DNA from 3 places in the Enterobacter sp. WI-ESBL-E8 genome. Region 3 is predicted to be linked to each of the others. Evidence: predicted binding sites of a transcription regulator. Region 3 holds the regulator's gene; each other region holds the start of a gene.
What was found. Region 3 encodes PurR, which represses purine synthesis genes. Its sites were predicted from a motif close to CANGCAAACGTTTGCNTG; they were not measured.
Positions count from the first base shown of each region.

Region 1: a site for PurR is predicted at 4,912-4,929, ahead of pyrC (dihydroorotase). Genes of this name have one in related genera too.
Region 2: a site for PurR is predicted at 7,724-7,741, ahead of carA (glutamine-hydrolyzing carbamoyl-phosphate synthase small subunit). Genes of this name have one in related genera too.

Region 1 is NZ_JBRWXJ010000001.1:1,798,988-1,809,812, reverse strand. Features, by position in the region: gene murJ (murein biosynthesis integral membrane protein MurJ) at 1-437, opposite strand, end outside; gene ACWHWP_RS08595 (Gfo/Idh/MocA family protein) at 567-1,490, opposite strand; gene ACWHWP_RS08590 (YceH family protein) at 1,493-2,143, opposite strand; gene rimJ (ribosomal protein S5-alanine N-acetyltransferase) at 2,153-2,737, opposite strand; gene mdtH (multidrug efflux MFS transporter MdtH) at 2,974-4,182, shown strand; gene ACWHWP_RS08575 (lipoprotein) at 4,306-4,866, shown strand; gene pyrC (dihydroorotase) at 4,993-6,039, shown strand; gene dinI (DNA damage-inducible protein I) at 6,114-6,359, shown strand; gene bssS (biofilm formation regulator BssS) at 6,633-6,887, shown strand; gene solA (N-methyl-L-tryptophan oxidase) at 7,004-8,122, shown strand; gene ACWHWP_RS08550 (DUF2770 family protein) at 8,182-8,295, shown strand; gene ACWHWP_RS08545 (cytochrome b) at 8,504-9,070, shown strand; gene ACWHWP_RS08540 (YceI family protein) at 9,072-9,647, shown strand; gene trhO (oxygen-dependent tRNA uridine(34) hydroxylase TrhO) at 9,689-10,738, opposite strand.
Region 2 is NZ_JBRWXJ010000001.1:781,984-792,808, reverse strand. Features, by position in the region: gene ACWHWP_RS03830 (autotransporter outer membrane beta-barrel domain-containing protein) at 1-2,693, shown strand, start outside; gene ACWHWP_RS03825 (YgdI/YgdR family lipoprotein) at 2,741-2,974, opposite strand; gene carB (carbamoyl-phosphate synthase large subunit) at 3,114-6,338, opposite strand; gene carA (glutamine-hydrolyzing carbamoyl-phosphate synthase small subunit) at 6,357-7,505, opposite strand; gene dapB (4-hydroxy-tetrahydrodipicolinate reductase) at 7,960-8,781, opposite strand; gene ispH (4-hydroxy-3-methylbut-2-enyl diphosphate reductase) at 8,987-9,937, opposite strand; gene fkpB (FKBP-type peptidyl-prolyl cis-trans isomerase) at 9,939-10,388, opposite strand; gene lspA (signal peptidase II) at 10,507-10,825, opposite strand, start outside.
Region 3 is NZ_JBRWXJ010000001.1:2,033,927-2,044,751, forward strand. Features, by position in the region: gene cfa (cyclopropane fatty acyl phospholipid synthase) at 1-411, opposite strand, end outside; gene punC (purine nucleoside transporter PunC) at 710-1,909, opposite strand; gene punR (DNA-binding transcriptional activator PunR) at 2,025-2,936, shown strand; gene purR (HTH-type transcriptional repressor PurR) at 2,954-3,979, opposite strand; gene cydH (cytochrome bd-I oxidase subunit CydH) at 4,277-4,366, shown strand; gene ACWHWP_RS09745 (MFS transporter) at 4,530-5,696, shown strand; gene sodB (superoxide dismutase [Fe]) at 5,735-6,316, opposite strand; gene ACWHWP_RS09755 (C40 family peptidase) at 6,439-7,212, opposite strand; gene grxD (monothiol glutaredoxin 4) at 7,551-7,898, shown strand; gene rnt (ribonuclease T) at 7,965-8,633, opposite strand; gene gloA (lactoylglutathione lyase) at 8,730-9,137, opposite strand; gene nemA (N-ethylmaleimide reductase) at 9,239-10,336, opposite strand; gene ACWHWP_RS09780 (TetR/AcrR family transcriptional regulator) at 10,389-10,825, opposite strand, start outside.

The DNA of each region.
Region 1 (10,825 bases), 230 kb from region 3:
AGCGAGGCCAGCGAGATCAGCAAAATATAGGGGAAAGTAATACGCAGCAGCTGCGAGGTCAGGGCAAATTTATCTGCCGTATCGGCAAAACCGGGCGCGGTAACCATTATTACCCAGGGCGCGGCCAGCATCCCAATGACGGTTACCACGGCCAGGGCCAGCGTCAGCAACCCGGAGACATACGAAACAAATACGCGCGTCGCGTCTTCACCCTGCTTGCTTTTATATTCTGCAAGGATAGGAACGAACGCCTGGGAAAACGCCCCTTCAGCAAAAATACGGCGCAGGAGGTTCGGCAATTTAAACGCGACGAAAAAGGCGTCCGTTGCCATCCCTGCACCAAAGACCCTTGCCACAATGGCGTCGCGCGCAAAACCAAGCACGCGGGAGAACATGGTCATCGAGCTGACGGCTGCCAGCGATTTTAATAAGTTCATTAACGTGAATTTCCAGAACCATACGGATTTGTAGGCCAGGTAAGCGAAAGCGCCACCCGGCAAAGCCAACAAGCGGCGCTTAGTCTAACCCGATTTCAACGAATTACTATCCGCAGATGTTACAGCGAGTTATTCACTCATGGCTTCGCGCCAGAGCCGTTCCACAATGCGCTGCGCCAGAATGGCCTGCTCGCCGGACGTTTCAGGAACCGTCTGATTTTGCACGCAGGTAATAAAGTGGCGGGCGCATCCTGCGAAACCGCGCTGCTCCAGGGTACTCTGCCAGCCGGGCGCCGGGAGCGTCACCACGCCGTTCCCCTTCTCCTCGCGCCACGCCCGCATGTCGGTAATGTCGTACAGTGCGCCGTCGGTGACGGCCTGGACGCATTCGCGCTGGCTGCCCGCGCGACGATGCATGCTGGTCGTTACCTGCAGATGGTCAATTGAGAAGTGATGTTCGGCATAGACCATCTCGCCCTGTTCGTTCGTCAGGAGCGTCCCGCTTTGCAGCTGCGCATTGCCGCCGGCGAGCCACAGCGCCGTATCCACAACGTGCAGATAGTCATCCAGCAGCGTGAAGCGCAGATCGTTTGGGCCAATGCTGTCGGTACGGTGCTTATCCATCCGCAGCGAGGCAAGCGTGCCGGACTCCGCCTTCAGCTGCTGGTAAAGCGGCGCGAAGCGGCGGTTGAAACCGACCATCAGCGTCAGTTTTTTACGTGCCGCCAGCTCAATCAGCCGTTCCGCGTCCTGAACATTTTCAGCCAGCGGTTTATCCACGCAGACGTGGACACCCGCATTAAGCAGCTCGCTCACCACCTGATAGTGCGTTGCCGTTGAGGTATGCACAAAGACCGCATCGCACTCGCGGGCCAGATCCTGAAGAGAGGCGGCATACGGGATGCGCCAGGTTTCGCAGATGCGCTCGGCCTTCTCGCGCGTGGGCGACCATGCCCCCTGAAGCGTCCAGTCCGTCGCCGCACCTAATACCGGTAGCCAGGCTTTTTGCGCGATACCGCCCAGCCCCACAACGCCTACACGTAATTTTTTCACCGTTAGTCTCCCAGGTGTGCCAGCAACGCATCCAGACGCTGTTTCAGCCCGGCGACCTCTTCTTCCAGCGCGTCCACGCGGGCAGCCAAATCGTCATTCCCATCAGTAACATCGGTGATAGTAGAATTAACTGAATTATCAATTTCGCCGCTGAAGAGATGCATATAGCGGCTTTCACGCTTGCCCGGCTCGCGCGCCAGACGCACCACGTAAGGGCCGTCTTCACGTGTGGCCAGCCCTTCCAGGACCTGTTCAACTTCCTGCATATCCGCGAACTCGTGCATGCGGGAGGCTCGCGTGCGCAGCTCGCCCGGCGTTTGCGCCCCACGCAGCAACAGCGTGGTGATGACCGCCACTTCCGCACTGCTCAGCTTCAGGTCGCCAAATTCGGAATTACAAAACCGCTGTTCGTATTTGGTGACGCGGTTGCCGAAGCCGCTCACGGTGCGCAGATAGTGGCGTTTTACCAGCGCATCCAGCACGTCCTGAACGTCATGCTCGCTAAGGTTCATGACCGGCTCGCGGTTGGTCTTCTGGTTGCAGGCCATGGTCACGGCGTTGACGGAGAGCGGATACTGCTCCGGCGTGGTGACCTGTTTTTCAAGTAAGCACCCAATCACGCGCGCTTCTGTACCGTTTAGCTGATACTTCATCTTTTCTCCTTAACGACCTGCAGTCCAGTCCCGGGTGGTTAATGCTGTCAAAACGTGGTCGCGCCACTCTCCGTCTATCAGCAGATAGTCTTTGGCATAACCCTCTTTCTCGAACCCTAAACGCGCCAGCAAATTCCCGCTGCGCTGATTATGCGGCATATAGTTCGCCATAATACGATGGATATGTTGCGTGCGTTGCATGTAGCGGATCGCCACCGTCAGCGCCTCATACATTAGCCCCTGCCCCTGCCATTTCTGACCAATGGAGTAGCCCAGGTAACAGGCGTGAAACGATCCGCGCACCACGTTTGAAAAATTGGCGATTCCGATAATCTCTTTCTCTTCAGGATCCAGCAGCGCGAAATAAAACGCGCTGCCCTGCTTGTGAAATTCCGTAATCATGCTGAGGCGCGCCTGCCAGCCGGAAGGGTAACAATGGCTCTCATCCCGAACGGGTTCCCAGGGTTTTAAAAACTGGCGATTCTCGGCGTAATAATCCGCCAGACGCCAGGCATCACGCTCATGCACCAGACGAACGACCAGCCTGTCCGTTGTCAGACGCACTTTTGGCACATTACTGCGATAGCCAAACATCGATACCACTCCTTCCCGTCACTTCTGCTTACCCATTAGCTTTACTATACCTGCGCCTGTGCCGTCTGTGAAAACAGTGACATACCATTTTGCCCGCTTTTCACATTTTTCGATGAGAACTCTCTATCAAAGCGCGCTTTTGATAAAAAAATATTGTCACGTGCAGGGGTGGGAAAAAACGCAGCGACACCGCAGAATGTTAGCGTGCTCACCATCCTATTTTCCCTGGAGGGAAAATGTCCCGCGTATCACAGGCCAGGAGCCTGGGTAAATATTTCCTGCTGGTCGATAACATGCTGGTCGTACTCGGCTTTTTCGTCGTGTTTCCTCTCATCTCGATTCGCTTCGTCGATCAAATGGGCTGGGCGGCGCTGATGGTCGGTATCGCGCTAGGGTTGCGTCAGTTTGTTCAGCAAGGCCTGGGCGTATTTGGCGGTGCCATCGCCGACCGCTTTGGTGCTAAACCGATGATCGTCACCGGCATGCTGCTCCGCGCGGCAGGCTTTGCCACGATGGCGATTGCCCAGGAGCCCTGGCTGCTCTGGTTCTCCTGCTTCCTCTCCGGTATAGGAGGCACCCTGTTCGATCCGCCGCGCACCGCGCTGGTGGTGAAGTTGATTCGCCCGCAGCATCGCGGCCGTTTCTTCTCGATCCTGATGATGCAGGACAGTGCCGGGGCGGTTATCGGCGGGCTGTTGGGAAGCTGGCTGCTGCAGTATGACTTCCGCCTGGTCTGTGCGGCTGGCGCGGTGCTCTTTATCCTGTGCGCGCTGTTTAACGGCATGTTCCTGCCGGCGTGGAAACTGTCGACCGTTAAAGCACCGGTCCGGGAAGGACTTGGCCGCGTCCTGCGCGACAGACGTTTTGTCACCTATGTACTGACCCTGACGGGGTATTACATGCTTGCTGTGCAGGTCATGCTGATGCTGCCGATCATGGTCAACGACATTGCAGGTACCCCTGCTGCCGTTAAGTGGATGTACGCCATTGAAGCCGCACTTTCCCTGACGCTGCTCTATCCGATTGCCCGCTGGAGCGAACGGCGTTTTCGTCTCGAGCATCGCCTGATGGCTGGCCTGTTCCTGATGACGCTGAGCATGATGCCGATCGGCCTGGTGAACTCACTTCAGCAGCTGTTTACGCTGATTTGCACGTTCTATATCGGCTCCATCATCGCCGAACCGGCCCGTGAAACGCTGAGCGCCTCGCTCGCGGATGCACGCGCCCGCGGCAGCTATATGGGGTTCAGCCGGCTGGGGCTGGCCCTCGGTGGCGCATTAGGTTACGCCGGCGGCGGCTGGTTGTTTGATGCCGGCAAAGCGTTACATCAACCCGAGCTCCCCTGGATGATGCTCGGCGCGGTGGGCTTTATGACGCTCCTTGCCCTGTGGTGGCAGTTCAGCCCGAAACGCAGCGCGAGCGGTATGCTCGAACCCGGCGCATAGCCTTTTCCTCGGGCGGGAATCTCTCCCGCCCCACTTCTCAGTTTTTTCTGCTGGTTTCTGCTATTTCACACTGACATACTGGCGTAACAGGACAGAAGCGCCGATTTTTCGTTGAGGAACACTATGAAGAAAATTGTCTTTGCTGCTGCATTAATTGTCAGCGGTCTGCTGGTTGGCTGTAACCAGCTCACGCAATATACCGTCAGTGAGCAGGAAATTAATCAGGCGCTGGAAAAACATAACAATTTTTCTAAAGACATTGGCGTACCGGGGCTTGCGGACGCGCATATCGTGCTCACGAATCTGACCAGCCAGATTGGGCGGGAAGAGCCAAACAAAGTCACCCTGGCCGGTGATGCGGACCTCGATATGTCATCCCTCTTTGGTAATCAGAAAGCCAACATCAAGCTCAAGCTGAAGGCCCTGCCCGTTTTCAATAAAGAGAAAGGGGCCATTTTCCTGCAGGAAATGGAAGTCGTCGATGCGCAGGTTTCTCCGGACAAGATGGCGCCGGTTCTGCAAACCCTGATGCCCTATCTGAACCAGTCGCTGCGTAACTATTTTAACCAGCAGCCCGCGTACGTCTTAAGTGAAGACAAAAGCAAGGGTGAAGCTCTGGCGAAAAAATATGCAAAAGGCATAGAGGTGAAACCGGGAGAAATTATCATTCCTTTCACCGATTAACCTGAAGGGCGCTGCGGCGCCCTTTTTTTTACGGAAAAGTGTGCAAACGAAAACGTTTCCGCTTATGATTTGTGTCCGGCAAAAACAGCCATCCTTATGACTGATTCCTGACAAGCCGGAGCTTCCATGACTGCACAACCCCAGGTTCTTAAAATCCGCCGCCCTGACGACTGGCATATCCATCTGCGTGATGGCGATATGCTGAAAACCGTCGTGCCTTATACCAGCGAAATTTATGGCCGCGCGATTGTTATGCCTAACCTGGTTCCGCCAGTCACCACCGTCGATGCCGCGATTGCCTACCGCCAGCGCATCCTTGATGCCATTCCCGAGGGGCATGATTTTACCCCGCTGATGACCTGCTATCTGACCGATTCACTGGACCCGAACGAAGTGGAGCGCGGTTTTAACGAAGGCGTATTCACGGCGGCGAAACTCTACCCGGCGAATGCCACCACCAACTCCAGCCACGGCGTCACCAGCATTGATGCCATCATGCCGGTTCTGGAACGCATGCAGAAACTGGGCATGCCGCTGCTGGTCCATGGTGAAGTGACGCATGCCGAGATTGACATCTTCGACCGTGAAGCGCGTTTTATCGAAACCGTGATGGAGCCTCTGCGCCAGCGTCTGCCAGCGCTTAAGGTGGTCTTTGAGCATATCACCACCAAAGACGCAGCAGAGTATGTACGTGACGGCAATGAACTTATCGCCGCCACCATTACGCCACAGCACCTGATGTTTAACCGTAACCACATGCTGGTGGGCGGGGTGCGCCCTCACCTGTACTGCCTGCCCATCCTCAAGCGCAACATCCACCAGCAGGCGCTGCGCGAGCTGGTGGCCAGCGGGTTCTCCCGCGCCTTCCTTGGCACCGATTCCGCGCCTCACGCCCGCCATCGTAAAGAGGCGAGCTGCGGCTGTGCAGGCTGTTTTAACGCCCCAACGGCACTTGCCAGCTACGCGACCGTATTTGAAGAGATGAACGCCCTGGAACATTTCGAAGCGTTCTGCTCCCTCAACGGCCCGCGCTTCTACGGCCTGCCGGTCAATGACTCCTTCATTGAACTGGAGCGTAAAGCGAGCCACGTTGAGGAGTCCATTGCGCTGACGGATGACACGCTGATCCCATTCCTGGCCGGCGAAACCGTAAACTGGACGGTAAAACGTTAAAAAACCGAAGCCCCTTGTTGTCAAACCCATAATATACCTGTATAAATAAACAGTATATTACACAGGGGGCATTTATGCGTATTGAAGTCACCATAGCCAAAACAACTATTCTGCCTGCCGGCGCGCTTGATGCACTGGCAGGTGAATTATCCCGTCGTATTAACAACACTTTTCCCGACAACGCGGGTGCCGTAACGGTGCGTTACGCCGCGGCGAACAACCTCTCCGTCATTGGCGCTGCGAAAGAAGATAAAGATCGCATCAGCGAGATCCTGCAGGAAACGTGGGAAAGCGCGGACGACTGGTTCATCACTGATTAACACTGCTCCCTCATTGTGTTTTTTGCCGGGTCGCCCCGGCTTTTTTTCGTCTGAACATTCTGGAAGTTCAAATTAATTCGGTATCTTCTTTAAGAATCGTGAACAAGATGGTGTTTTATTGCTCGAACAATCCTAAAAAGCAGAAAAATGTGTTGCCAGCTGTTTATTTTTCCCTTCGGAACCCTTATTACTTGATATACTGAAGATGCTTTCAGAAAAACATGCATTGAACCTCAGAGCCGTTGTCTTCTAACACGCATTAAGGGGGTTATAATGGAAAAGAATAGTGAAGTGATCCAGACCCATCCACTTGTTGGCTGGGATATCAGTACCGTAGATAGCTACGATGCGCTGATGCTGCGTTTGCACTACCAGACCCCGAATCAACTCAACCGTGAAGAAGCGGAAGTTGGACAGACGCTGTGGCTAACAACAGACGTCGCCCGTCAGTTTATTTCTATTTTAGAAGCAGGTATTGCAAAAATAGAATCTGGCGACTATCAGGAAAATGAGTATAAGCGGCACTAACCGTATGCCCACTTTTCACTCAACAGGCACCCTCGCGGTGCCTTATTTATTTCTCCCTTGTCTAACCCCGCGTTGTTAATTACTCTGCTAACAAAACGTAAGTTTACGAGACGCATATGAGATACGACTTAATCATTATTGGTAGCGGCTCCGTGGGTTCCGCCGCCGGTTATTACGCGACACAGGCAGGTCTGAACGTCCTGATGATTGACGCCCATCGTCCTCCCCATGCGGAGGGTAGCCATCATGGCGACACCCGCCTCATACGCCATGCGTATGGTGAAGGCGAGCGCTATGTGCCGCTGGTGCTTCGCGCCCAGACGCTGTGGGACGAGCTGGCGAAACAGACCGAAGAGCGTATTTTCGACCGTACCGGGGTTATCAATCTTGGCCCGGCTCATTCGGAATTTCTCGCCGGCGTCGAACGCAGCGCGACTGCCTTTAATCTAGAGGTTGAAAAGCTTGACGCGGCGGGCATTACGGCGCGCTGGCCTGAAATTACCGTCCCGGACGATTATATTGGCCTCTTTGAAGCCAACTCCGGCGTGCTGCATTGTGAAACGGCGATCAAAACCTGGATCGACCTCGCCGCAAACGCCGGCTGCGCGCAGCTGTTCAACTGTCCGGTGGATGCCATCACGCATAACGCTGATGGCGTTACGGTGACCACTCTTGACGGCGAATACTCAGCGTCACGCCTGCTGGTCAGTGCAGGAACCTGGGTCACGCGCCTGCTGCCGGACCTGCCGATCCAGCCGGTGCGCAAGGTCTTCTCCTGGTTCCAGTCGGACGGTCGTTACAGCGCGCAGAATAAATTCCCGGCCTTCACCGGGGAATTACCGAATGGCGATCAGTTCTACGGTTTCCCGTCCGAGAAAGACGCGTTGAAAATCGGTAAACACAACGGTGGCCAGGTTATCTCCTCTCCTGAAGAGCGTAAACCCTTCGGCGCCTTCCCACAGGATGGCTCAGAAGCCTTCTCGTTCCTGCGTAATATTCTTCCAGGCGTCGGTGGCTTACTGTATGGCGCGGCCTGTACCTATGACAATACGCCGGATGAAGACTTTATCATTGATACGCTGCCAGGACATGACAACACCCTGCTGATTACCGGGCTTAGCGGCCACGGCTTTAAGTTTGCTTCCGTGCTGGGTGAAATCGCCGCGCAGTTTGCCCAGGGTATCACGCCGCAGTTTGATCTGGCGCCCTTCTCCCTCTCGCGTTTTAACGGATAATCTCAAACGGGCTCCGGACATCGGGGCCCGTTTCATTCACACTGCTATTGCGGAGCGTTATGCGCAGGATCGTTAACTTTCTGATGAATAATATTCGCGAGCATTTTATGCTCTTTCTCTTATTGTGGGCGCTGCTGGCGATTATTGATTTTGTTTACATTGTATTTTATTGAAAAGCCACATTGACAATAATTGACATTAACTTAGCTTTATTGAAACTCTCAATTTCATCTTGCACGAAGACATTGAATTACCTTTATCGATCCTATTCAAAAGCGCTGAAATAAATAAAATAAAAATCAATATACATTTATTTCAGTTGCAATATCACGCCTTCCCGTTCATTTTTACCCTTCGGTTAATGTGAAAATGGACATTCTAATGCAATTGCGTAACTCCTCCCGGCGCTACGGAATAATATCCATAAGTTTGCACTGGATATTTGCTATTGCCGTCTACGGTATGTTTGGACTTGGGCTCTGGATGGTCACGCTCAGCTATTACGATGGCTGGTATCACCAGGCGCCGGAGTTACATAAAAGCATCGGTGTCCTGCTGATGCTGGGGCTGGTTTTTCGCGTGGTCTGGCGACATATTTCCCCGCCGCCCGCCCCGCCGAAAACCCACGGTAAAATGACCCGCCTGAGTGCCGTTGCGGCGCATATCGCGCTCTATGCGCTGCTCTTCGCCATCCTGATTAGCGGCTACCTCATCTCGACGGCCGACGGTAAGCCGATTAGCGTCTTTGGTTTATTTGACGTCCCGGCAACGCTCAGCGATGCGGGCGTGCAGGCCGACACCGCCGGGGTTGTTCACCTCTGGCTTGCCTGGAGCATCGTGATCCTGTCCGTGCTGCACGGGCTGGCCGCCCTCAAACACCACTTTATTGATAAAGACGATACGCTAAAGCGCATGCTTGGCCGCTCGTCCGTTGACTCTGGAGTATAAAATGAAAAAACACCTGCTGGGTATCGCACTGGGTTCTCTGTTATTTACCACCGGTTCCGCGGTGGCGGCTGATTATAAAATTGATAAAGAGGGCCAGCACGCTTTCGTCAATTTCCGTATTCAGCATCTGGGCTATAGCTGGCTATACGGGACCTTTAAAGATTTTGACGGCACGTTCAGCTTTGACGATAAAAACCCTGCCGCCGATAAAGTCAATGTGACTATTAATACTAACAGCGTCGACACGAACCATGCTGAACGCGATAAGCACTTGCGCAGTACGGAATTCCTGAATGTGTCGAAATTCCCGCAGGCCACCTTTACCTCTACGGACGTGAAGAAAGACGGTGATAAGCTCAATATTACCGGAAACCTGACGCTTAACGGCGTAACTAAACCGGTCACCCTTGATGCTAAATTAATTGGTCAGGGGGACGATCCCTGGGGCGGGAAACGTGCAGGTTTTGAAGCCGCAGGTAAAATTCACCTGAAAGATTTCAATATCACAACGGATTTAGGCCCGGCGTCGCAGGACGTTGAGCTGGTTATTTCGGTCGAAGGGGTTCAGCAGAAGTAATCATTGCGCCCGGCAGGCATTCACCATGCCGGGCGTTATTATTATTCCGGGTCGGGGATACCCAGTTTGGTATTCAGACGGCCGCGTGATTTATTGAAAATCTTATTGCCGTTTTCACGTCCCGCGCGACGACGACGCTGCTCCTCTTCCGGCAGGACGCTCTCTTCACTGCACAGTTCGCTACAGCAGCCGTTAAACTTCTCGGCACAGGCCGGGCACTGAATGAACAGCAGATGACAACCGTCGTTTTTACAGTTGGTATGGGTATCGCACGGCGCGCCGCACTGGTGGCACTGGGCAATCACGTCTTCAGAAATACGCTCCCCCATACGCTCGTCAAAGACAAAGTTTTTGCCGATAAAGCGTACCGGTAAACCCTGCTCGCGGGCGCGGCGGGCATACTCAATAATGCCGCCTTCAATGTGCCAGACCTTATTAAAGCCGTTGTGCTTCATCCACGCGCTGGCTTTCTCACAGCGGATACCGCCGGTGCAGTACATAACGATTTTTTTATCTTTATGTTCCTGCATCATCTCAACCGCTTTCGGCAGCTGCTCGCGGAAGGTGTCGGCGGGGATTTCCATCGCGTTCTCGAAGTGCCCCACTTCATACTCGTAGTGGTTACGCATATCAATGAACACGGCATCCGGGTCGTCCAGCATCGCATTAACTTCCGCAGCTTTCAGATATTCACCGACGTCCGCCGGGTTAAACTCAGGGTCGTCAATGCCATCCGCCACGATGCGTTCACGCACCTTCATGCGCAGCACCCAGAAGGATTTCCCGTCATCATCCAGCGCAATGTTCAGGCGCAAGCCGTTTAGCGCCGGGTCGAACTGATAAAGACAGTCGCGGAAAGCGCTCACTTTGCTTTCCGGTACGCTAATCTGCGCGTTTATGCCTTCGCGGGCAAGATAGACGCGGCCGAAGACGTTCAGCGCCGTGAACGCCTGATAAAGCGCATCGCGGGTCGCCTGCGGATCGTCGATAGTGAAATATTTGTAGAATGAGATGGTGGTGCGCGGTTCGGTTTCAGCCAGCATACGCGCTCTTAACATCTCATTCGATACGCGGTTGTGTAACACTGGCATGGTGTACAGTCCTGGAATCGTTAGAGAGAATGAAAAAACGGTCGGCATCATATAGCAAACAAAACCAATTTACATCCACACAATTTA
Region 2 (10,825 bases), 1.3 Mb from region 3:
AACGTGTTGTTATTAGCAATGCCAGTGGCGCGACCATTTCTTCCACGACAACGAATGCAGTGAACATTCAGTCATTGCTCGGTGACTTTAATAATAGCGGAAGCATTATTGGTGCCGAAAATGGCATTTTTGTCAGTGAAAATTCCTCTGCAATAAATATTACCAATACAAGTACTGGAGTAATCAAAGGTAAAACAGGCCTGAATGCTCAGACTGGAATTGGCATTAATAACAGTGGCACCATTATTGGAACGAATGGTGACGCCAGTATGTTTAGCGACGGAAATACCAAGATATTAAACAGTGGTACCATGCAGGGAACCCAGTATGGCATTCATGTAAGAGATTCTGCAAAAGTTGACATCACGAGTAGTGGAACTATTCGTGGTGATTCAGCAGCCATTATATTTGCGAGCGATAAAAATAACACTCTGGTTCTTAATACTGGCTCCGTCCTGATAGGTGACGTTATTTCCACAAATTCAACAGGAAATACCCTGACCCTCATCGGCTCCGGTACAGAAGACAGTAACTTCGTTGGGCTGAATGAAGGCGAGGGTTTTGCCGGTGTCAAAATGAATGGTGAGAACTGGACGCTTACGGGCGATCTCGACATTATCGGCACCGATAATTCTCTGCAAGTAAATAGCGGAGATTTAACGTTAGCGGGAAGCGTCTCTAATAACGGTAACACTCTGGTTGCAAACGACAGCACCTTACGATTAGGCGATGGTAAAAACACCGCCAGTCTTAGTGGTGGTCTGGAAAACAACGGTACCGTGATTTTCAATCAAGGCAGCGATTTCCTTTTCGCCACCAACATGACCGGTAGCGGTGACGTTGAAAAAGTGGATTCTAACACGCTGACGCTGACGGGTAACAACAGCTACAGTGGAAATACGGTGCTGCACAGCGGTACTACACTGGTCGCCACCGGAGCAACGCTCGGCGTCAAAGGCAGTAACGCCACCGTCACCGTGGAAAACGGTGCAACCTTTGCCACCGCAGGCGAAGTCAACAACAACGTCTCCATTCTTACCGGCGGTACGCTGGCGGCGTGGAATGCGATTCAGGGTAACTCAACGCTGAGCGGTGCCGGAGTTGATACGGTGAACGGCAACGTGACTAACGGCGGCACGCTGCTGCTCAGTGCGGTCGACCATAGCGTTGGCAATAATTTCACAATTAACGGCGATTACACCGGCTCTGACGGTAGCCAGATTGTGATGAACAGCAGTCTGGGCGAAGATAATGCGCCAACCGACCACCTCACCATTACCGGCAGCAGCTTCGGTCAGTCCGGGGTAAGCATTACCAATATTGGCGGCGCAGGTGCGCAAACCGTTAACGGCATGGAAATTATAAGCGTAGGCGGCAGTTCCGAAGCTCAACTGACGCTGGCAGCACCGGTTGTTGCCGGCGCTTATGAATACAATCTTTATCAGCACGCCGACGGCAACTGGTACCTGGAATCAAAGGCAACACCTTCTGATGAGCCTTCTGACGACGGCGATAACACCGGTGACGGTGGTAATACTGACGGCGGCGGTAACACTGACGGCGGCAGCAACACCGATGGTGGCAGCAATACCGACGGCGGCAGCAATACCGACGGCGGCAGCAACACCGACGGCGGCAGCAACACCGACGGCGGCAGCAACACCGACGGCGGCAGCAACACCGACGGCGACAGCAATACCGACGGCGGCAGCAATACCGACGGCGGCGGCAATACCGACGGCGGCAGCAACACTGCGCCGGAAGTGATGGCCCCTGAAGTCGGGGCTTACTTAGGCAACTACCTCGCCGCACAGAGTATGTTCCTGCATAAGCGCGACGATCGCGACCAGATCACCTTCCGCAATGAAGACGATTTGAACACCTGGATGTACGTTAAGGGCCGTTACCACGAGAACGATGCCGGTGACGACAAAGTCAGTTATGACACCACGACCACCGTTCTGCAAGTCGGCAGCGATTTCATGAGTAAGTCAATGGACACTGGCATCCTGCGTGCTGGTGGCATGTTCGGTGCAGGCCAGGCGAAGACTCACTCAGATGCGAGACATAACGTGCGTGACGCGCAAGGTAAGGTAGATGGCTTCAATGTTGGGCTCTACGCCACCTGGCAGGAAGATCAGAAATTACGTCTGGGCAGCTACATTGATACCTGGGCCGCCTATAGCTGGTACAACAACAAAGTGACCAGCAACCGTAACGATGAAGACTACAATAGCGAAGTTTTTGCCGCGTCTGTTGAAGTCGGCCACGCGTGGGTTATCCCATCTGAAAACGAACGAACCTGGAAGATCGAGCCGCAGGCGCAGGTGATCTACAGCTATCTCGATCAGGAAAGTCACACCGATCGCGACGGCGTACGCGTAACCACGCTGGATAATGACAGTGTCTTCGGTCGTTTGGGTGTTAAATCCAGCTACGTCCAGCCAAAAAACGTTAAGGCGTGGCAGCCATACGTTGCGGTGAACTGGTTGAAAGGTGCAGGTCAAAACGATTTGGCATTTAACGACGAGACCGTCAGCAACGATACGCCAGAAGATCGTGGTCAGTTGGAGTTGGGCGTTACCGGCAACCTGAACGAAATGACGACCATCTCCCTGCGCGCCAGCGGCGAGTGGGGTGAAAACAGCTACGCCGCTTACGGCGGTCATATTTTGTTAAACCACCGCTGGTAATCTGTCAGAATGAAGCAAAAAAGCAGTGGCATCCGCCACTGCTTTTTTTAGTTATCCAGCTCGCCCATAGATTTAACCTGGTCACGGTTAATCTGCTCGGTTTGACCGGTTTCAGCGTTTTTGTACGACACCAGGCCGGTATCGTCATCCACCTGCGGCTTGCCGTCGGTGACAATGGTTTTACCATCGGTGGTTTTTACGGCCTGATTAGACGAACAGCCCGCCACGGTGAACATTGCAGTGGCAGCCAGAACGGAAGCGATCAGTAATTTATTTTGCATGGTGTTTTCCCCTGCTCTCAGTTGAATTTCGTTATCGACCTAACCATTTTAGGCTAACTGACTGAATGCGGATGGAAAACCAGAAGGTTCTGAAGATGGGGAGAATGCCCGGCAACCGAACGTCACCGGGCATTTTTACTTACTTGCTAATCTGCGCGTGCATTTCCTGCACTGAAATCACCTTCTCGGTGGCATCCGCGTTCAGCGCCATGGCCGTAGCGAAACCGCCGTTCAGGGTGGTGTCGTAGTGCACCTTGTACTGCAGCGCGCTGCGGCGAATCAGCTTGGAGTCTTCAATCGCCTGGCGGCCTGCGGTGGTGTTGATGATGTAGGTATATTCGCCATTCTTGATGCGATCCTGAATGTGCGGACGACCTTCATGCACCTTGTTCACCAGACGCGGGTTGATACCGGCTTCACCCAGCACAATCGCCGTACCGTGGGTCGCATCCAGCTCGAAGCCCTGCTTCAGCAGCTTGGCGGCCAGGTCAACCACGCGCTCTTTGTCGCCTTCGCGAACGGAGAGCAGCGCACGGCCTGATTTTCTCATGGTGGAGCTACTGCCCAGCTGCGCCTTCGCGAAGGCTTCTGCGAAGGTGCGGCCCACGCCCATCACTTCCCCGGTGGAGCGCATTTCTGGCCCTAAAAGCGGGTCAACGCCCGGGAATTTGTTGAACGGCAGCACCACTTCTTTCACCGAGTAGTACGGTGGAATAATTTCTTTGGTCACGCCCTGCTGCGCCAGCGTCTGGCCCGCCATCACGCGTGCCGCCACTTTCGCCAGCGGAACACCGGTGGCTTTAGAGACGAACGGGACGGTACGCGCCGCGCGCGGGTTCACTTCAATCAGGTAGACTTCGTTGTCTTTCACCGCGAACTGAACGTTCATCAGACCGCGAACCTGCAGCTCGAAGGCCAGCTTCTGCACCTGCTGGCGCATCACGTCCTGAATTTCCTGGCTCAGGGTGTACGCTGGCAGAGAACAGGCCGAGTCGCCTGAGTGCACGCCCGCCTGCTCGATATGCTCCATGATGCCGCCAATCAGCACCATTTCGCCGTCGCAGATGGCGTCAACGTCCACTTCTACCGCGTCGTCGAGGAAGCGGTCGAGCAGCACTGGCGCATCGTTGGAGACGCTCACCGCCGTCTGGAAGTAGCGACGCAGGTCGGCTTCGTCATAAACGATTTCCATCGCGCGGCCGCCCAGCACGTAGGAAGGACGCACCACCAGCGGGTAACCAATCTCTTTAGCCTTCTCAACGGCCATCTCAATGGCGGTGACGGTGGCGTTCGCCGGCTGTTTCAGCTTCAGACGGTCAACCGCCTGCTGGAAACGCTCGCGGTCTTCCGCACGGTCAATCGCATCCGGGCTGGTACCGATAACCGGCACGCCTGCCGCTTCCAGCGCGCGCGCCAGCTTCAGCGGGGTCTGGCCGCCGTACTGCACGATAACGCCTTTTGGCTTCTCGATGCGCACGATTTCCAGCACGTCTTCCAGCGTCACCGGCTCGAAGTAGAGGCGGTCAGAGGTGTCGTAGTCGGTCGAGACCGTTTCCGGGTTACAGTTGACCATGATGGTCTCGTAACCGTCTTCGCGCAGCGCCAGCGAGGCGTGTACGCAGCAGTAGTCGAACTCGATGCCCTGGCCGATACGGTTTGGACCGCCGCCCAGCACCATAATCTTGTCGCGGTCGACGGACGGGTTAGCTTCGCACTCGTCTTCATAGGTGGAGTACATGTACGCGGTGTCGGTTGAAAATTCCGCCGCACAGGTGTCCACGCGCTTGTAAACCGGGTGCAGGTCATACTGGTCGCGCAGCTTGCGGATTTCCGCTTCGCGCACGCCCGCCAGCTTAGCCAGACGCGCATCGGCGAAGCCTTTACGCTTCAGCACGCGCAGGAAGTCAGCGTCCAGACCGGTGATACCCAGCTCAGCCACCTGTTCTTCCAGACGCACCAGTTCTTCAATCTGCACCAGGAACCAGCGGTCAATGTTGGTCAGGTTGAACACGCCGTCCACGGACAGGCCCGCACGGAAGGCATCGGCGATGTACCAGATGCGCTCAGCGCCCGCGTCTTTCAGCTCGCGGCGAATTTTGGTCAGCGCTTCCGGGTCGTCCAGGCTTACTTTCGGGTCAAAGCCGGTCGCACCGACTTCCAGGCCGCGCAGCGCTTTCTGCAGGGATTCCTGCTGCGTGCGGCCAATCGCCATCACTTCGCCGACGGATTTCATCTGGGTGGTCAGACGGTCGTTCGCACCGGCGAATTTCTCGAAGTTGAAGCGTGGAATTTTGGTCACAACGTAGTCGATGGACGGCTCGAAGGACGCCGGGGTGCGGCCACCGGTGATGTCGTTCATCAGTTCGTCGAGGGTGTAGCCTACCGCCAGCTTCGCCGCCACTTTGGCGATCGGGAAGCCGGTCGCTTTGGAAGCCAGCGCGGAGGAACGGGACACGCGCGGGTTCATTTCGATAACAATCAGACGGCCGGTTTTCGGGTTCACGGAGAACTGCACGTTTGAGCCGCCGGTTTCTACGCCGATTTCACGCAGTACCGCCATCGAGGCGTTACGCATGATTTGATACTCTTTGTCGGTCAGCGTTTGCGCTGGCGCAACGGTGATGGAGTCGCCGGTGTGGATCCCCATCGCATCGAAGTTTTCGATGGAGCAGACGATGATGCAGTTGTCGTTTTTATCACGCACCACTTCCATCTCGTACTCTTTCCAGCCAATCAGAGACTCATCAATCAGCAGCTCTTTGGTTGGGGAGAGATCCAGACCGCGTTCGCAAATCTCTTCGAACTCTTCGCGGTTGTAGGCGATACCGCCGCCGGTGCCGCCCATGGTGAAGGATGGACGGATGATGCACGGATAACCCACGTCAGCCGCGACGGCCAGCGCTTCTTCCATATTATGTGCGATGCCGGAACGCGCGGTGTCGAGGCCGATTTTCTTCATCGCCACGTCGAAGCGGCGACGGTCTTCTGCTTTATCAATCGCGTCGGCGGTTGCGCCAATCATGGTCACGCCGAACTCTTCCAGCACGCCCTGACGCTCCAGCTCCAGCGCACAGTTCAGCGCCGTCTGGCCGCCCATGGTCGGCAGTACCGCGTCCGGACGCTCTTTTTCGATGATTTTGCGTACCACTTCCCAGTGAATCGGCTCGATGTAGGTTGCATCAGCCATTTCCGGGTCGGTCATGATGGTTGCAGGGTTAGAGTTGACCAGGATAACGCGGTAACCCTCTTCGCGCAGGGCTTTACACGCCTGCGCACCGGAATAGTCAAATTCGCAGGCCTGGCCGATGACGATCGGGCCAGCGCCAAGAATCAGGATGCTTTTTATGTCTGTACGTTTTGGCATTGTCTTCTCGGCTCCTGATTATTTAGCGGTCTTACGGTATTGCTCGATAAGTTCGATGAAGTGATCGAACAGCGGCGCGGCATCGTGTGGGCCCGGGCTGGCTTCAGGGTGGCCCTGGAAGCTGAATGCTGGCTTATCGGTACGGTGGATACCCTGCAGGGTGCCATCGAACAGCGACTTATGTGTCACGCGCAGGTTAGCCGGCATGGAGGTCTCATCGACGGCGAAACCGTGGTTCTGCGCGGTGATCATCACCGTGTTGTTATCAATGTCTTTCACCGGGTGGTTACCACCGTGGTGGCCGAACTTCATCTTAACGGTGTTCGCACCGCTCGCCAGAGCCAGCAGCTGGTGGCCGAGGCAGATGCCGAATACCGGAATGTCTGTTTCCAGGAAGGACTTGATGGCAGCGATGGCGTAGTCACAAGGAGCCGGGTCGCCTGGGCCGTTAGAGAGGAAGATGCCGTCCGGGTTCATCTTCAGTACGTCTTCAGCAGAGGTCTGCGCTGGCACCACCGTCAGGCGGCAGCCGCGGTCAACCAGCATGCGCAGGATGTTGCGCTTGGCGCCGAAATCGTAAGCCACCACGTGGAACGGCAGCTCGCTCTCTTTTTTCGCTTCCGGCAGGTCGCCTTCCAGCGTCCAGCTACCCTGCGTCCAGCTGTAGGCTTCAGCGGTAGTCACTTCTTTCGCCAGGTCCATGCCGTTCAGGCCCGGGAAGGCTTTCGCTTTTTCCAGCGCCAGGGCCGCATCGAGGTTATCACCTGCGATGATGCAGCCGTTTTGTGCACCCTTCTCGCGCAGCAGACGCGTTAACTTACGGGTATCAATATCGGCAATCGCCACGATGTTATGGCGTTTCAGGTAGGAAGAGAGGTCTTCGGTGTTGCGGAAGTTGCTGGCAATCAGCGGCAGGTCGCGAATGACCAGGCCTTGCGCATGTACCTGAGAGGACTCTTCGTCAGCCGCATTGGTGCCGACATTGCCGATATGAGGATAAGTAAGAGTAACGATTTGGCGAGAATAGGAGGGATCAGTGAGGATTTCTTGATAACCGGTCATTGAAGTATTGAAAACGACTTCCCCAACCGCCGAACCCGTTGCCCCTATGGCCCGACCGATAAACTGGGTTCCGTCTTCCAGAACCAATAGCGCTGACTTAATCAAAACACCCTCCAGAGAATATTCACTCACTTTATTTGCATATTAATTCATAACCATGTCATGAATCAATGCAAATGTGTTGCCAGCGGATTTTTGGCAAACGGCGGCATTCTGGGGATTTGGTGGGTAAAAGTCAACTTAAAACGGATATTTTGTTTAGTCTTTTGCGAGCCTGGCGGCTGGAATGCGATTTAACGGGCAAAAAGATCAGGCAAATCATTCTGGAAAACGCTTGCGCGGTAAGTTTAACGGAAATTTCGTGCGCGGGGCAATAAAAAGTGGACCATATGGTCAAAATTTACAATTACGCAACGTAAAACAGAGAGAAGAGATATTGTTTTAAAGCTTTAACTTAATAACACCCACAAAGAAGACAAAATAAAAGGGCAATAAATTATTGCCCTATGCAATCAATATATTACGACTGCAATAACCACATCACGATGGGTAATAATGCTTACAAATTGTTGAGATCGAGTACATCTCGCATATCAAAAAGACCATTACGCTTGCCTTTCAACCACAACGCGGAGCGCACTGCGCCATTTGCAAATGTCATTCGGCTAGATGCCTTATGCGTGATCTCTACACGTTCGCCGATATCGGCGAACATCGCGGTATGTTCGCCGACGATATCGCCTGCTCGCACCGTTGCGAAACCAATGGATCCCGGAACGCGTTCGCCCGTATGACCTTCGCGAGAATAGACCGCGATGTCTTTTAAGTCTTTATCCATTGCATAAGCAATCGCTTCGCCCATTGCCAGCGCCGTGCCTGATGGCGCGTCGACTTTATAGCGGTGATGCGCTTCAACAATTTCAATGTCGGTATAGTCGCCCATCACTTTCGCCGCCTTTTCCAGCAGCTTCAGCATCACGTTAACGCCTACACTAAAGTTGGCAGCGAAGACGATCGCAATCTCGTTTGATGCCTCCTGAATGGCTTGTTTACCCGCCTCGTCAAAACCGGTGGTGCCAATCACCATCCCTTTACCGTTCTGACGGCAAAACGCCAGGTGATTCAATGTGCCTTCAGGGCGCGTAAAATCGATGAACACGTCAAAGTCATCTTTTACCGCCTCCAGGCTGCTCTGCACGGTTACGCCCGTGTGGCCTGCGCCCGCCAGCTCACCCGCATCGGTGCCAAGTAGTGATGAACCTGCACGTTCCAGCGCCGCGCCAAGTGCCACACCATCCATCTGTAGCGCCGCCTGAATCAGCTGACGGCCCATACGTCCACCCGCGCCCGCAATAGCGACACGGATCTGTGCATCATGCATAGTTATTCTCTTACGTTAAAATGATGTAAACCGTTTTCAGATTAACCAGCCTTGAGAAGCACTGCCAACTGAAAACACCGATAATTAGAATTTAACGTGAAACCGACTTAAATATCAGTAAAAGACATGATTTTGTCGTCACGATAAAGTAACGGGTAAAAAAAAGGCCAGCACAGGAGGTGCTGGCCTTTCATCAGAAAAGGGACTATTCGACTTCGCGGGCACCAATTCTCAGTTCTTTCGGGACTTCGAAAACGATGTTCTCTTCACGTCCTTCCAGCGGCACCGCTTCGCCACCGCCGAGCTCCTGCAGACGAGTAATGACATTCTGTACCAGTATATCCGGCGCGGAAGCCCCTGCCGTTACGCCCACGCAGGCCGCGTTTTTAACCCACGCTTCCTGAATATCCGATGCGTCATCAATCAGGAAAGCCGCTTTCCCCATCCGCTGTGCCAGTTCGGCCAGACGGTTGGAGTTAGACGAGTTTTTGGAGCCGACCACCAGCACCACATCCGCCTGTTCAGCAAGGGCACGCACCGCTTCCTGACGGTTAGTGGTTGCGTAGCAGATGTCATCCTTACGCGGACCGACGATTTTCGGGAAACGCTGACGCAGGGCGTCAATCACGTCCGAGGTATCGTCTACGGAGAGCGTGGTCTGGGTCATAAACGACAGACGGGCTTCATTTTTTACGTTCAGCGTTAACACATCTTCAGGCGACTCAACCAGATACATCCCCCCTTCCGGGTTGCTGTACTGGCCCATGGTGCCTTCGACTTCCGGATGACCGGCATGGCCAATCAGAATCGACTCTTCACCACGACGGCTGGCGCGCGCCACTTCCATATGCACTTTCGTGACTAATGGGCAGGTGGCATCGAACACGGTCAAATCGCGGCTTTTCGCTTCGTTCCGTACCGCCTGAGAGACGCCGTGCGCGGAGAAAATCAGGATCGCACCGTCCGGAACTTCGCTGATTTGTTCAATAAAGATGGCGCCGCGCTCGCGCAGGCTGTCGACCACGTAGCGGTTGTGCACCACTTCGTGACGCACATAAATCGGCGCGCCGTAAATTTCCAGCGCGTTTTCAACAATGCTGATAGCGCGGTCTACACCGGCGCAGAAGCCGCGCGGGTTAGCCAACAGGATCTGCATTTCAGGCCTCCAGTGCAGGATCGATTTCCAGCACTTCAACATCAAAATGAACGGTACGCCCGGCAAGCGGATGGTTGAAGTCAACGGTAATCGAGTCGCCGTTGATTTCGCGGATCACGCCAGGCATTTCGCTGCCGTCCATAGCGGTAAAGAGCATAATCGCCCCAATTTCCGGTTCACCCGCATCCATAAACTCACGGCGCGAGAAATACTGGATCAGGTCCGGGCTCGGGACACCAAACGCGGCATCCGGCTCCAGCGAAAAGGCTTTTTTCTCACCCTCTTTCAGACCCAGAAGCTGCTGTTCAAGGCCTTCAGACAGAGAGGTATCGCCAAGACGAAACAGGGCCGGCTTGCCGTTATTTCGGGTGGATTCAGCCGTTGAGCCATCATCCAGTTTCAGCGTGAAGTGAACGAGAACTGCGCTGTTGCTCTGTACGGATTTAGACATACACATTGCTCTTTAATGTTGTCTCGCCTGTGTGCCGGGTGGCGCTGCGCTTACCCGGCCTACAAGTGTCGGCATATTCGGTAGGCCGGGTAAGCTACGCGTCACCCGGCATTGATGCTTACGCCTGCTCTTTCGCGGCTGGTTTCGGCAGGAAGCCTTCCAGCACGATTAACGCCGCACCGATGCAAATTGCGCTATCGGCGAGGTTAAAGGTCGCGAAGTGCCAGTCGCCGACGTAGAAGTCGATCATATCGACCACAAAGCCGTGCCACAGGCGGTCAAACAGGTTGCCCAGCGCGCCGCCAATGATCAGCGCGTAGGCGATGTTATTCAGCTTTTGCGTCGCCTTCGAGCGGTACATCAGCACTGCCAGGATCACGCAGATACCGAGAGCGATACCCGCAAAGAACCAGCGCTGCCAGCCACCGCTGTCGGCC
Region 3 (10,825 bases):
GTACTGCATGAAAGGGTCAAGCATGCGGTTGAACAGGTCGTTGCCAAGATCGTAGTGTTCTTTGCCGACGATCCACGCGCGTTTTTTACTTTGCAGATTAAACAGTCGGGCAGAGGCGACACGAAGGGTGTCTTTCAGGTTGCGGGGGAGTTGATTTTCCAGACCGGCACGCAAAACGCTGGCGAAAAAGATATCCAGCCGTTCGCACTCCCACCAGCCGTCCATATAGCTTTCTCCCAGTCCTAACGATCCCTCACGCAACACGCGTTTAAAAAAGTCGGGATGTTTGACCTGGGGATCGGATGGCGAAGATCCGTTGATAGTGATGCCTGCACGACCCAACAGTTCACTGACGATCCGGGACCAGTTATCATCCGGAACGCTGACTTCTTCTATACACGATGAACTCATAGCTTCTCCATCACCCTACTGTGATCAGAACCTTAAAACAGCGTAGACGCTTTTTTGGTTTGTGAGAAATCTCACGGTAAATACCGCGAGGCTAGTATCCGACGTAGAACAGAGGAAGGGAGATAACCCTTGCCGAAAATGCCTTCCATGGTAAAACGGGAGCACTCCGGCTCCCGTTAACGCTTAATATTTATCGTATTTAATCGAACCAAATTTAGTATAGGCCTCAAAATTTGGTGATTCAATAGAAAATTCTTAGCAACCTAATCACTGAAAATTAACATGATTTCTGGCGCAATTACGCATGTGACGTTTCAACCTGAGCGCGGTTATCCTGCTCACGCTGCGCGGAGGCCTGCATGCGATAGCCTATAACCGCCAGCGCAACGGTCACCAGCATCACGCTGGTGGTGGTCAGAAGCGGCGTAGCAATCAGCGCGGAGACCACCAGGCTTGCCAGGAAGCACAAACCCAGCTGCAGGGTGTTCTGCAGCGCGGCGGCGCGTCCTGTCGCCTGCGGGAACGGACGGAGCGCCTGCGCTACGACGATAGGGTAAATCGCCCCGTTCGCGACGGCCATCACGCAGAATGGAATCAAAATTTCAGCCAGACCGGCGCCCGGAATAAAGCCAACGGCCCAGGTCCCGATAACGCTCAGGGCATACAGCACCAGCAGCCATGGCAGCATCTGCTGACCTTCCCACTTTTGCAGCGCTGCGCGACAGCCGTATCCGCCCACCAGGAACGCGATGGTCTGCGGAACGTAGCTCAGCCCGATGGCTGCCGGGCTGTATCCCATATCGTGCAGAATAAACGGCGAGCCGGTGAGCCACGCGAAGAAGCTCGCCGAGCAGGCGGCATAGATCAGGACATTGCCGCGATACGCTTTGGTGCCGAGCAGGGAAGTGAAGGTGATTGGCTTCGCGTCAGCATGCGCCTCTTTTTTATGCGCGGGCTTGAGGGCAAACGCCGGCAGCATTAGTACCAGCGTGATGGCAAACAGCGTGGCAAAAATGGCCTGCCAGTCAAAATGCGCGAGGATCCAGCTGCCCAGCAGCGGAGCAAGGGCTGGCGAGAGTCCCACGAGCGGCATAATGGTGGCGAAAATACGGTTTGTGCGGTTAGCCGGGTAGTAGTCGGTAACCAGCGCCTGCCAGGTGACGGCAGCGGCACAGACGCCCACGGCCTGAATAAAGCGCAGCACCAGCAGCCAGGTGGCGTCGCGTACCCATAGCATCCCCAGACAGCCAACGGCAAAAATGGCCAGACCCAGCAGCAATACCGGTTTACGACCAAAGCGATCCGAGAGCGGTCCCCAGAGCAGCTGTGCGAAAGCAAAACCGGCGAGGAACAAACTCAGGCTGGCGCTGATGGCCGCGGCAGGCGTCTGCAGATCTTCCTGCATAGCGGCGAAAGCCGGCAGGTACATATCGGTGGCCAAAAAGCCCAGCACGCTTAAGCCGCCGAGCCAGACTAAAAAACCTTTCCTGGGTTGCATTATTTTATTCTCCTTAAGGAGGCAGGTGTACGTTGGCGCTGAGTGTAGGGAGTGCAAAGCCGCTTGTGAAACGCTAATATTTGGCGGGTGCATTCAAAAATTTTGCAGGCAGAAAATGTGGTCAGATTATTCTCTTGAAGTGGTCGATGCTGTCGCGCGTAACGGCAGCTTTAGCGGTGCGGCGCAGGAGCTGCACCGCGTCCCTTCGGCTATCAGCTACACCGTGCGTCAGCTCGAAGAGTGGCTGGCGGTGCCGCTGTTTGAGCGGCGCCATCGCGACGTGGAATTAACGCCCGCAGGCGCGTGGTTTTTGAAGGAAGGGCGTTCTGTTATCAAAAAAATGCAGATCACCCGCGAACAGTGTCAGCAGATCGCCAACGGCTGGCGGGGACATCTATCCATCGCGGTGGATAACATCGTTAAGCCGGAACGCACCCGGCAAATGATCGTCGATTTCTATCGGCATTTTTCTGACGTGGAGCTGCGGGTCTCGCAGGAGGTGTTCAACGGCGTCTGGGATGCGCTGGCGGACGGCAGGGCAGAGATGGCGATTGGGGCCACGCAGGCGATCCCGGTCGGGGGACGTTACGCCTTTCGCGATATGGGCATGCTGAGCTGGAAGTGCGTGGTGGCACGCGATCATCCGCTGGCGGCAATGGAAGGGCCGTTGAGCGACGATACGCTACGCAACTGGCCTTCACTGGTGCTGGAGGATACCTCCCGTTCATTACCCAAGCGTATCACCTGGCTTCTGGATAACCAGCGGCGGGTGGTGGCCCCTGACTGGGAATCGTCGGCGACGTGCCTCAGCGCCGGGCTGTGCGTCGCGATGGTGCCCGTGCACTTTGCGCGCCCAAAAATCGATACCGGAGAATGGGTTGAACTGACGCTGGAGAATCCCTTCCCGGATGCGGCCTGCTGCCTCACCTGGCAGCAAAATGACGTCTCACCCGCCATGGACTGGCTTCTGGATTATCTGGGAGACAGCGAAACGCTCAACCGAGAGTGGTTACGGGAGCCAGCGTAGCTGGCCCCGTAGAGCGATTAACGACGGTAGTCGCGGAACGGACCATCCGCAACGGAACGGCGTTCGATAAGGCGCGGGTGAACTTCAATGGACTGCGACTCTTCGCGCTTGTTGACGATCCTGTCCATCAGCATATTGAAGGCCGTTTCGCCCAGCGAATCTTTCGGCTGGTGAATGGTGGTCAACGCTGGCGTAAAGTAGCGCGCGTTACGCACGTTATCATACCCGATCACGGAAATATCCTGCGGTACGCGCAGGCCCAGCTCATCGGCGGCGCAGAGCGCGCCCATCGCCATGATGTCGCCCCCGCAGAACACGGCGGTCGGACGATGCTGCTGGGAGACGATCTGCTGCATAGCGCGGTAGCCCGACTCCGGCTCAAAGTCGCCCTGCACGATCCAGTTTTCCGGCACGTTGATCAGCGCTTCTTCCATTGCTTTCATGAAGCCGGCCAGACGGCCCGCGCCGGTGTTGCGCTCCAGCGGACCCGGGATCACGCCAATCTCGCGGTGACCGCGTTCGATCAGGTAACGACCGGCCATATAGCCGCCTTCAAAGGCGTTATCGATAACGGAATCGGTGAAGTCCGCGCGCGCTTCGCCCCAGTCCATCACCACCATCGGAATATGGCGATACTCTTCGAGCATGGACAGCACGGACTCCGGATACTCGGAACACATCACCAGCAGGCCATCAACGCGCTTTTGCGCCATCATCGACAGGTAGGCGCGCTGTTTTTCAATGCTGTTCCACGCGTTGCCCAGAATCAGGGTATAGCCTTTCTGGAAGCAGTTTTTCTCAACCGCTTCAATGATCTCGGCAAAATAGGCCGCTTCACTGCTGGTGGCCAGCAATCCAATAGATTTGGTGTGATTAACCTTGAGGCTTCGCGCAACCGCACTTGGCGAATAGTGCAGCTCTTTGATCGCGGCCCAGACGGCATTGCGCGTCTCTTCCGCCACGAAGCGGGTTTTGTTAATAACATGTGATACGGTTGTAGTGGAAACGTTTGCGCGTTTTGCTACGTCTTTAATTGTTGCCATTAAATGTCACTCCAGACCATATCCTAAGCTCCTGAAAAACCTGAAGGTAAACGTTTGCCTTCTCTCACCCTTATTTCGCAATGTTAAGTTGCGGCACGCCGGGAAAACGACACGGGACGTCAGGAGGGGGTCAATGGCCGGTACGCTAATAAATTTAGCGTGGAATTTTGTCCTATCTTGATGAAAAGGGGAAGAGGTAAAGTGTTTATCAGTTTAAATCCAGGAAGATTTTTGACGTAAACTGTGCAAAAATGAGCAGGCTCACTTTTCGTGGGGGGATTAAAAGGAGAAAAATTGATGAGTTCCGATCTGAAGTTTTCGCTGTTCACCACCGTTATTGTGCTGGCTCTGATTGTCGCTGCCGGTCTGACGGCTGCGCTGCACTGATTTACGCGGAGGGAGAGCGTTCTCCCTCCCGATCGCCCCAATTGTTACTTCTCATGCAAAAATCTTTTGCCATTTTGTTAACTTCTCATTTTTTGTGATTGATGTCATGCTTTCGGCTTCTTTGTTCTGTGTCACCACATGACACGGCATCCGGAGTTGACGCATGAAAATCAATTTTCCCCTGCTGGCCCTGGCGATTGGCGCTTTTGGGATTGGCACCACTGAATTCTCCCCGATGGGGTTACTGCCTGTTATTGCCCGGGGCGTGGACGTCTCGATCCCTGCTGCAGGCATGTTAATCAGCGCCTACGCAATCGGCGTGATGGTAGGCGCGCCGCTGATGACGCTTCTCCTTTCGCACCGCGCGCGCCGCAATGCGCTGATTTTCCTGATGGCGATTTTCACCCTGGGCAACGTGCTTTCCGCCATTGCGCCGGACTACACCACGCTGATGCTGTCACGCATTCTGACCAGCCTTAACCACGGCGCGTTCTTTGGGCTGGGGTCGGTCGTGGCGGCAAGCGTGGTGCCAAAACACAAGCAGGCGAGCGCCGTGGCAACCATGTTTATGGGCCTGACGATTGCCAACATTGGCGGGGTGCCTGCGGCGACCTGGCTGGGTGAAGCGATCGGCTGGCGTATGTCCTTCCTGGCGACCGCCGGGCTAGGCGTGATTGCCATGGTGGCGCTGTTCTTCTCCTTGCCAAAAGGCAGCGCGGGGGAACGTCCTGACGTGCGCAGAGAGCTTTCGGTGCTGATGCGCCCGCAGGTGCTCTCCGCGCTGCTTACCACCGTCCTGGGGGCAGGGGCGATGTTCACCCTTTACACCTACATTTCGCCGGTGTTGCATGACATCACCCACGCGACGCCTCTCTTTGTTACCGCAATGCTGGTGCTGATTGGCGTGGGCTTCTCGATTGGCAACTATCTGGGTGGGAAATTTGCCGACCGTTCCGTGAGCGGGACGCTGAAGGGCTTCTTAACCCTGCTGATTGTCATCATGATCGCCATTCCGTGGCTGGCGCGTAATGAGTATGGGGCCGCCATTGCGATGGTCGTCTGGGGTGCCGCAACCTTTGCCGTGGTTCCACCGCTGCAGATGCGCGTGATGCGTGTCGCGCATGAAGCGCCGGGTCTCTCATCTTCGGTCAATATTGGTGCCTTCAACCTGGGCAATGCACTCGGTGCGGCGGCCGGTGGGGCCGTGATTTCAGGGGGGCTGGGGTACAGCTTTGTGCCGGTGATGGGGGCAATCATTGCCGCCCTCGGCCTGCTGCTGGTGATGATGTCGGGTCGTAAACAGCCGGAAGCAGCCTGCGCTGCTGAATAAACCAAAAACGCAGAAGGGCGAGCCCTTCTGCGTGTCTCTTACGCGGCGAAGTTCTTCGCCACAAAGTCCCAGTTAACCAGCGCCCAGAAGTGCTCCAGGTAGTTAGGACGCGCGTTACGGTAATCAATGTAGTAAGCGTGTTCCCAAACGTCTACGGTCATCAGCGGCTTAGCGCTGGTGGTCAGCGGGGTGCCCGCGTTAGACGTTGAAACGATAGCCAGTTTGCCATCAGCTTCTTTGACCAGCCACGTCCAGCCAGAGCCGAAGTTCTTGATCGCGGCATCGGTGAACTTCGCTTTGAAATCCGCGAAGCTGCCAAATGCGGCGTTGATGGCGGCAGCCAGTTCACCGGCAGGCTCACCACCGGCATTCGGTGCCAGGCAGTGCCAGTAGAAGGTGTGATTCCACACTTGAGCGGCGTTGTTAAATACGCCACCCTCTGAGCTGCGGACGATCTCTTCCAGCGTTTTGCCTTCGAAATCGGTGCCCTTGATCAGGTTGTTCAGGTTGGTGACGTACGTCTGGTGATGCTTGCCGTAATGATATTCCAGGGTTTCCGCAGAAATGTGCGGTGCCAGGGCGTCTTTTGCATACGGTAGTGCAGGTAATTCGAACGACATTGCTTCTCTCCTTATTGTATTTTGCGTTGCCAATAACCACACAGACAACAGGGACAGGATAGCAAATTGAAAGGGTATGCAAAAGAGGAACTTACCCTGCCACGGGCGTGGCAGGGCAGGGGTTAGCGAATGGTTTTCGGCGTCATCACGCGACGCGCGCCGACGTAGTGACGTACCCAGTAGTCTTCACTGAGAGAGGTGATCTGAATATCCTGGCCGCTACGCGGTGACTGGATGAATTTTCCGTTGCCGACATAAACGCCAACGTGGTCAGCCGTGCCGCGGCCCTGAGTGCGGAAGAACACCAGATCGCCGTTTTCCAGCTCTCCACGGTCAACCGGGGAAGCATCGCGCAGGTGGTACATCTCATTGGCGGTGCGAGGAATGCGGAACTTGACCAGATCTTTATAGGCGTAATAGACGAGGCCGCTGCAGTCAAAACCGGTACGTGGCGAACTGCCACCCCAGTGATAAGGTTTTCCAATCTGCCCCATCAGCTTGTTCATCGCGGTTTTCTGCGCTTTCTGTACGCGCACTTTATGCACTTCCGCTATTTTCGAGACCTTTGTGCACTTCGCCTTGTGGCCTTTGCGCGTGATGCATTTTTCAGTAACGAGGTTGGCGGCGGTTTGCGAAGCTTTGCTTTTGGCGGTGTGGGCAGTGCGGGAAGATTTTGTTTTCGTCTTGCTGGAAGCGGTCTTTTTAGTCTGTGTGGCTGTTTTTTTCTTGTCGTTCTTAGCGGTGATTTTTTTCTTACGTTCTGTGGTTTTCACCAGATGGTTTTTTTGTACGGCAGAATGCCGCGCCTGCTGAGAGGCGTTTGCCACTGGCGTGAAAGTGAGTGATGTAAACAGTAAAGCACAGAGCGTGATCGAGATTTTATTTATCCGCGCCACTGGGCAGTCCCCTGATAAATGCAGGTCATCAATAATACCCGCGTGTGATTTACAAAGCCCGTCGATTCTAATCCATAAAAACCCAGAAAGTTAATAGCATTTTTCAATCTACAATCGTGTTTCGTTAGCAAGTGCAAAAAAATTCATCGTTCTGTCGCACATTTGCCCATTCCCTAAGCAAAACCCTGACTGCCGCAGGGTTAAACACCATTTGCAATGCAACTTTTCGTGACTCGGGGTAGAATGTATAAACGTGACAAAAATGTTATTTTCCGATGCCAGTCTGAACCGCTACAATGTCAGACGAATGCCGTAACAGAAGTTAAAGGAAGCAAGACATGAGCACCACTATTGAAAAAATCCAGCGCCAGATCGCTGAAAACCCGATTCTGCTGTATATGAAAGGTTCTCCGAAGCTGCCAAGCTGCGGCTTCTCCGCGCAAGCGGTTCAGGCGCTGTCAGCCTGTGGTGAGCGTTTTGCTTACGTTGATATCCTGCAGAACCCGGACATCCGCGCTGAGCTGCCTAAATACGCGAACTGGCCGACTTTCCCACAGCTGTGGGTAGACGGCGAACTGGTTGGCGGTTGCGATATCCTGATTGAAATGTATCAGCGCGGCGAACTGCAGCAGCTGATCAAAGAGACGGCGGCTAAGTACAAAACTGAAGAGCCGGACGCAGAGTAATTTTCTGCGGAAATAAAAAAGCGACCCGCTATGTGGTCGCTTTTTTTTTGCCAGGTGGCGCAGCGCTTACCCGACCTGTGATTGGCGATCGGCCTCATCACCCATCGGCAGCGGCCAGCCGCCCAGGCGCTTCCAGCGGTTGACAATCTCACAGAACAGCTCTGCTGTGCGCTCCGTGTCATACAGAGCGGAGTGGGCCTGCGTGCCGTCAAACTCAATCCCGGCCGTGATGCAGGCTTTAGATAACACCGTTTGTCCCAGCGCCAGGCCGCTCAGTGCGGCGGTGTCGAAGGTCACAAAAGGATGGAAGGGGTTTCGCTTGAGCGACGCGCGCTCCGCGGCGGCCATGGTAAAGCTGTGATCGAAGGTGGCGTTATGGGCCACCATGATGGCGCGGCTGCAGTTGCTCTCTTTCATGCCTTTACGCACCATTTTAAAAATGGCGTGCAGCGCATCATATTCACTGACCGCACCGCGCAGCGGGTTGTGCGGGTCGATACCGTTAAACGCCAGTGCTTCCGGCTGTAAGTTTGCCCCTTCGAAAGGTTCAACGTGGAAATGCAGCGTGGTGTCCGGTGTAAGCCAGCCCTGTTCATCCATCTTCAGCGTGATGGCGGCAATTTCGAGCAGCGCATCGGTTTTAGCGTTAAATCCGGCTGTTTCTACATCAATGACAACGGGATAAAAACCACGAAAACGGTCGCACAGACCGCTAAATTGAGCGTTATCGGACATCAGGGTCTCTTACATGGGGGAAAAAGCAGAGCGCATTATGGCAAATTTTGGCGGGTGATGCAGTAAAACTACGGGCGCACGTTGCGCCCTGAGGGATCAGTTGCCCAGACCGCGACCGGCGTCTTTGGCTTCAATCAGCTCGATTTTATAACCGTCCGGATCTTCCACGAACGCAATCACGGTGGTGCCACCTTTTACCGGACCCGCTTCGCGCGTAACGTTACCGCCGTTGCTGCGAATGCGTTCACAGGCTTCAGCCGCGTTGTCCACTTCCAGCGCGATGTGGCCGTATGCCGTGCCCAGCTCGTAGCTGTCTACGCCCCAGTTGTAGGTCAGCTCGATAACCGCCTCATCCGTTTCCGGGCCGTAGCCCACGAACGCCAGCGAGTATTTGTATTCCGGGTTTTCGCTGGTGCGCAGCAGTTTCATACCCAGTACGTTAGTGTAGAAATCAATCGAACGTTGCAGATCGCCAACGCGCAGCATGGTGTGAAGTAGGCGCATAATTTCCTCATTAACCTGTGGAACAGACTGTTTTTTTTGAACAGAAACGATGTTTTAGTATAGCGGCGAAGTGTCGCCGCTATCAATGAACAATGGCGAGATTACAGAGAAGGGTAGTCGGTGTAGCCTTCCGCGCCGCCGCCGTAGAAGCTTTCCGGACGCTGCGGGTTCAGTGCCGCTTTTTGCTGCAGACGGGCAACCAGATCCGGGTTGGCGATGTAGTCGCGGCCAAACGCGACGGCATCGATCAGCCCTTTATTAATCAGATCTTCGGCTTTCTCAGGGGTATAGGCCCCCGCACCGATGATCACGCCGTGGAAGCGCTCACGCACTTTCTGACGGAACGCTTCAGTGTAAGGTTTACCGCCGGCCCAGTCCGGCTCGGACATGTGCAGATACGCAATACCGCGTTTCGCCAGCTCTTCAATCAGATAGAGCGCGTCGGCTTCTTCATTCGGGCCATTGTCAACGTTCTGGAAAGAACCGATTGGGGAAACGCGAATGCCGATACGGTCCGGGCTCCACTCCTGGCAAACGGCGTCAACCACTTCCAGCACCAGGCGGGCACGGTTTTCGACGCTGCCGCCGTACTGGTCGGTGCGGTGGTTAGAGGACGGTGACAGGAACTGGTGCAGCAGATAGCCATGCGCGGAGTGCAGCTCAACCAGGTCAAAGCCGGCTTCGCGCGCGTTGGCCACGGCCTGACGGAAGTCGTTAACGATGCCCGGGATTTCGTCCAGCTCAAGGGCGCGTGGCATAGAGGTATCCACGCGGATCGCATTACCGTTTTCATCACGCAGGGAAGTACGGGTATTGGCGCTCAGGGCCGAAGCGGAGACTGGAGCCTGGCCGCCGGGCTGAATGCTGCTGTGAGAGATACGACCGGTATGCCACAGCTGGACCGCAATACGACCCTCTTCAGCGTGAACGCCAGCGGTGATTTTCTGCCATGCGGCAATCTGTTCCGGGCTGTGAAGACCCGGTGCACCCGCGTAACCCTTAGCCTGAGCAGAAATCTGCGTGGCTTCGGTAATGATCAGGCCAGAGCTGGCGCGCTGACGGTAGTATTCACCCATCAGTGTGGTTGGGATGTCGCCCGGCTCAATGCTGCGCAGACGGGTAAGCGGAGCCATGAACACGCGGTTTGGCGCCGTGACGGCACCCACTTTCAAGGGGGTAAAGAGTTTTTCAGCTGACATAAAGACTCCTGAGTAGACCAGTCGACTAGTAATGAGTTAAAAAAAACGCCTGCTATACGCCAGGCGCAGTAATGCTGTTTTTCACATGTGCCAGCGCGCTTTCCAGCGGCACGGCACTGCGCGAAATTTTTGCCTGCAGGTTAGCACCTAGCCAGAGCGCATATAACACCTGCGCCTGGGTTAACGGCTCGCCGGAAAAGGCCAGCGTTTTTTCATTGCGGCCTTTCTCCAGCGCCTGGGCCAGCAGGGCGATAACGCCGCTGGCACCTTTATCCATCGCCGTGCGCATATCTTCAGAAAGATCGCACACTTCGGCAGACAGTTTGACCGTCAGGCATCCGCTGATAATGCCCTGCTGACAGAACTGGTTCAGCGTTTCCTGATAGTAGTTCAGAACACGATCGCGATAGTTACCTTCACCCGAGGCAAAGTGGGTCGCCAGACGCTGGTGGTAGCCAGCATAATGACGCTCCAGCATCGCCACGCCAA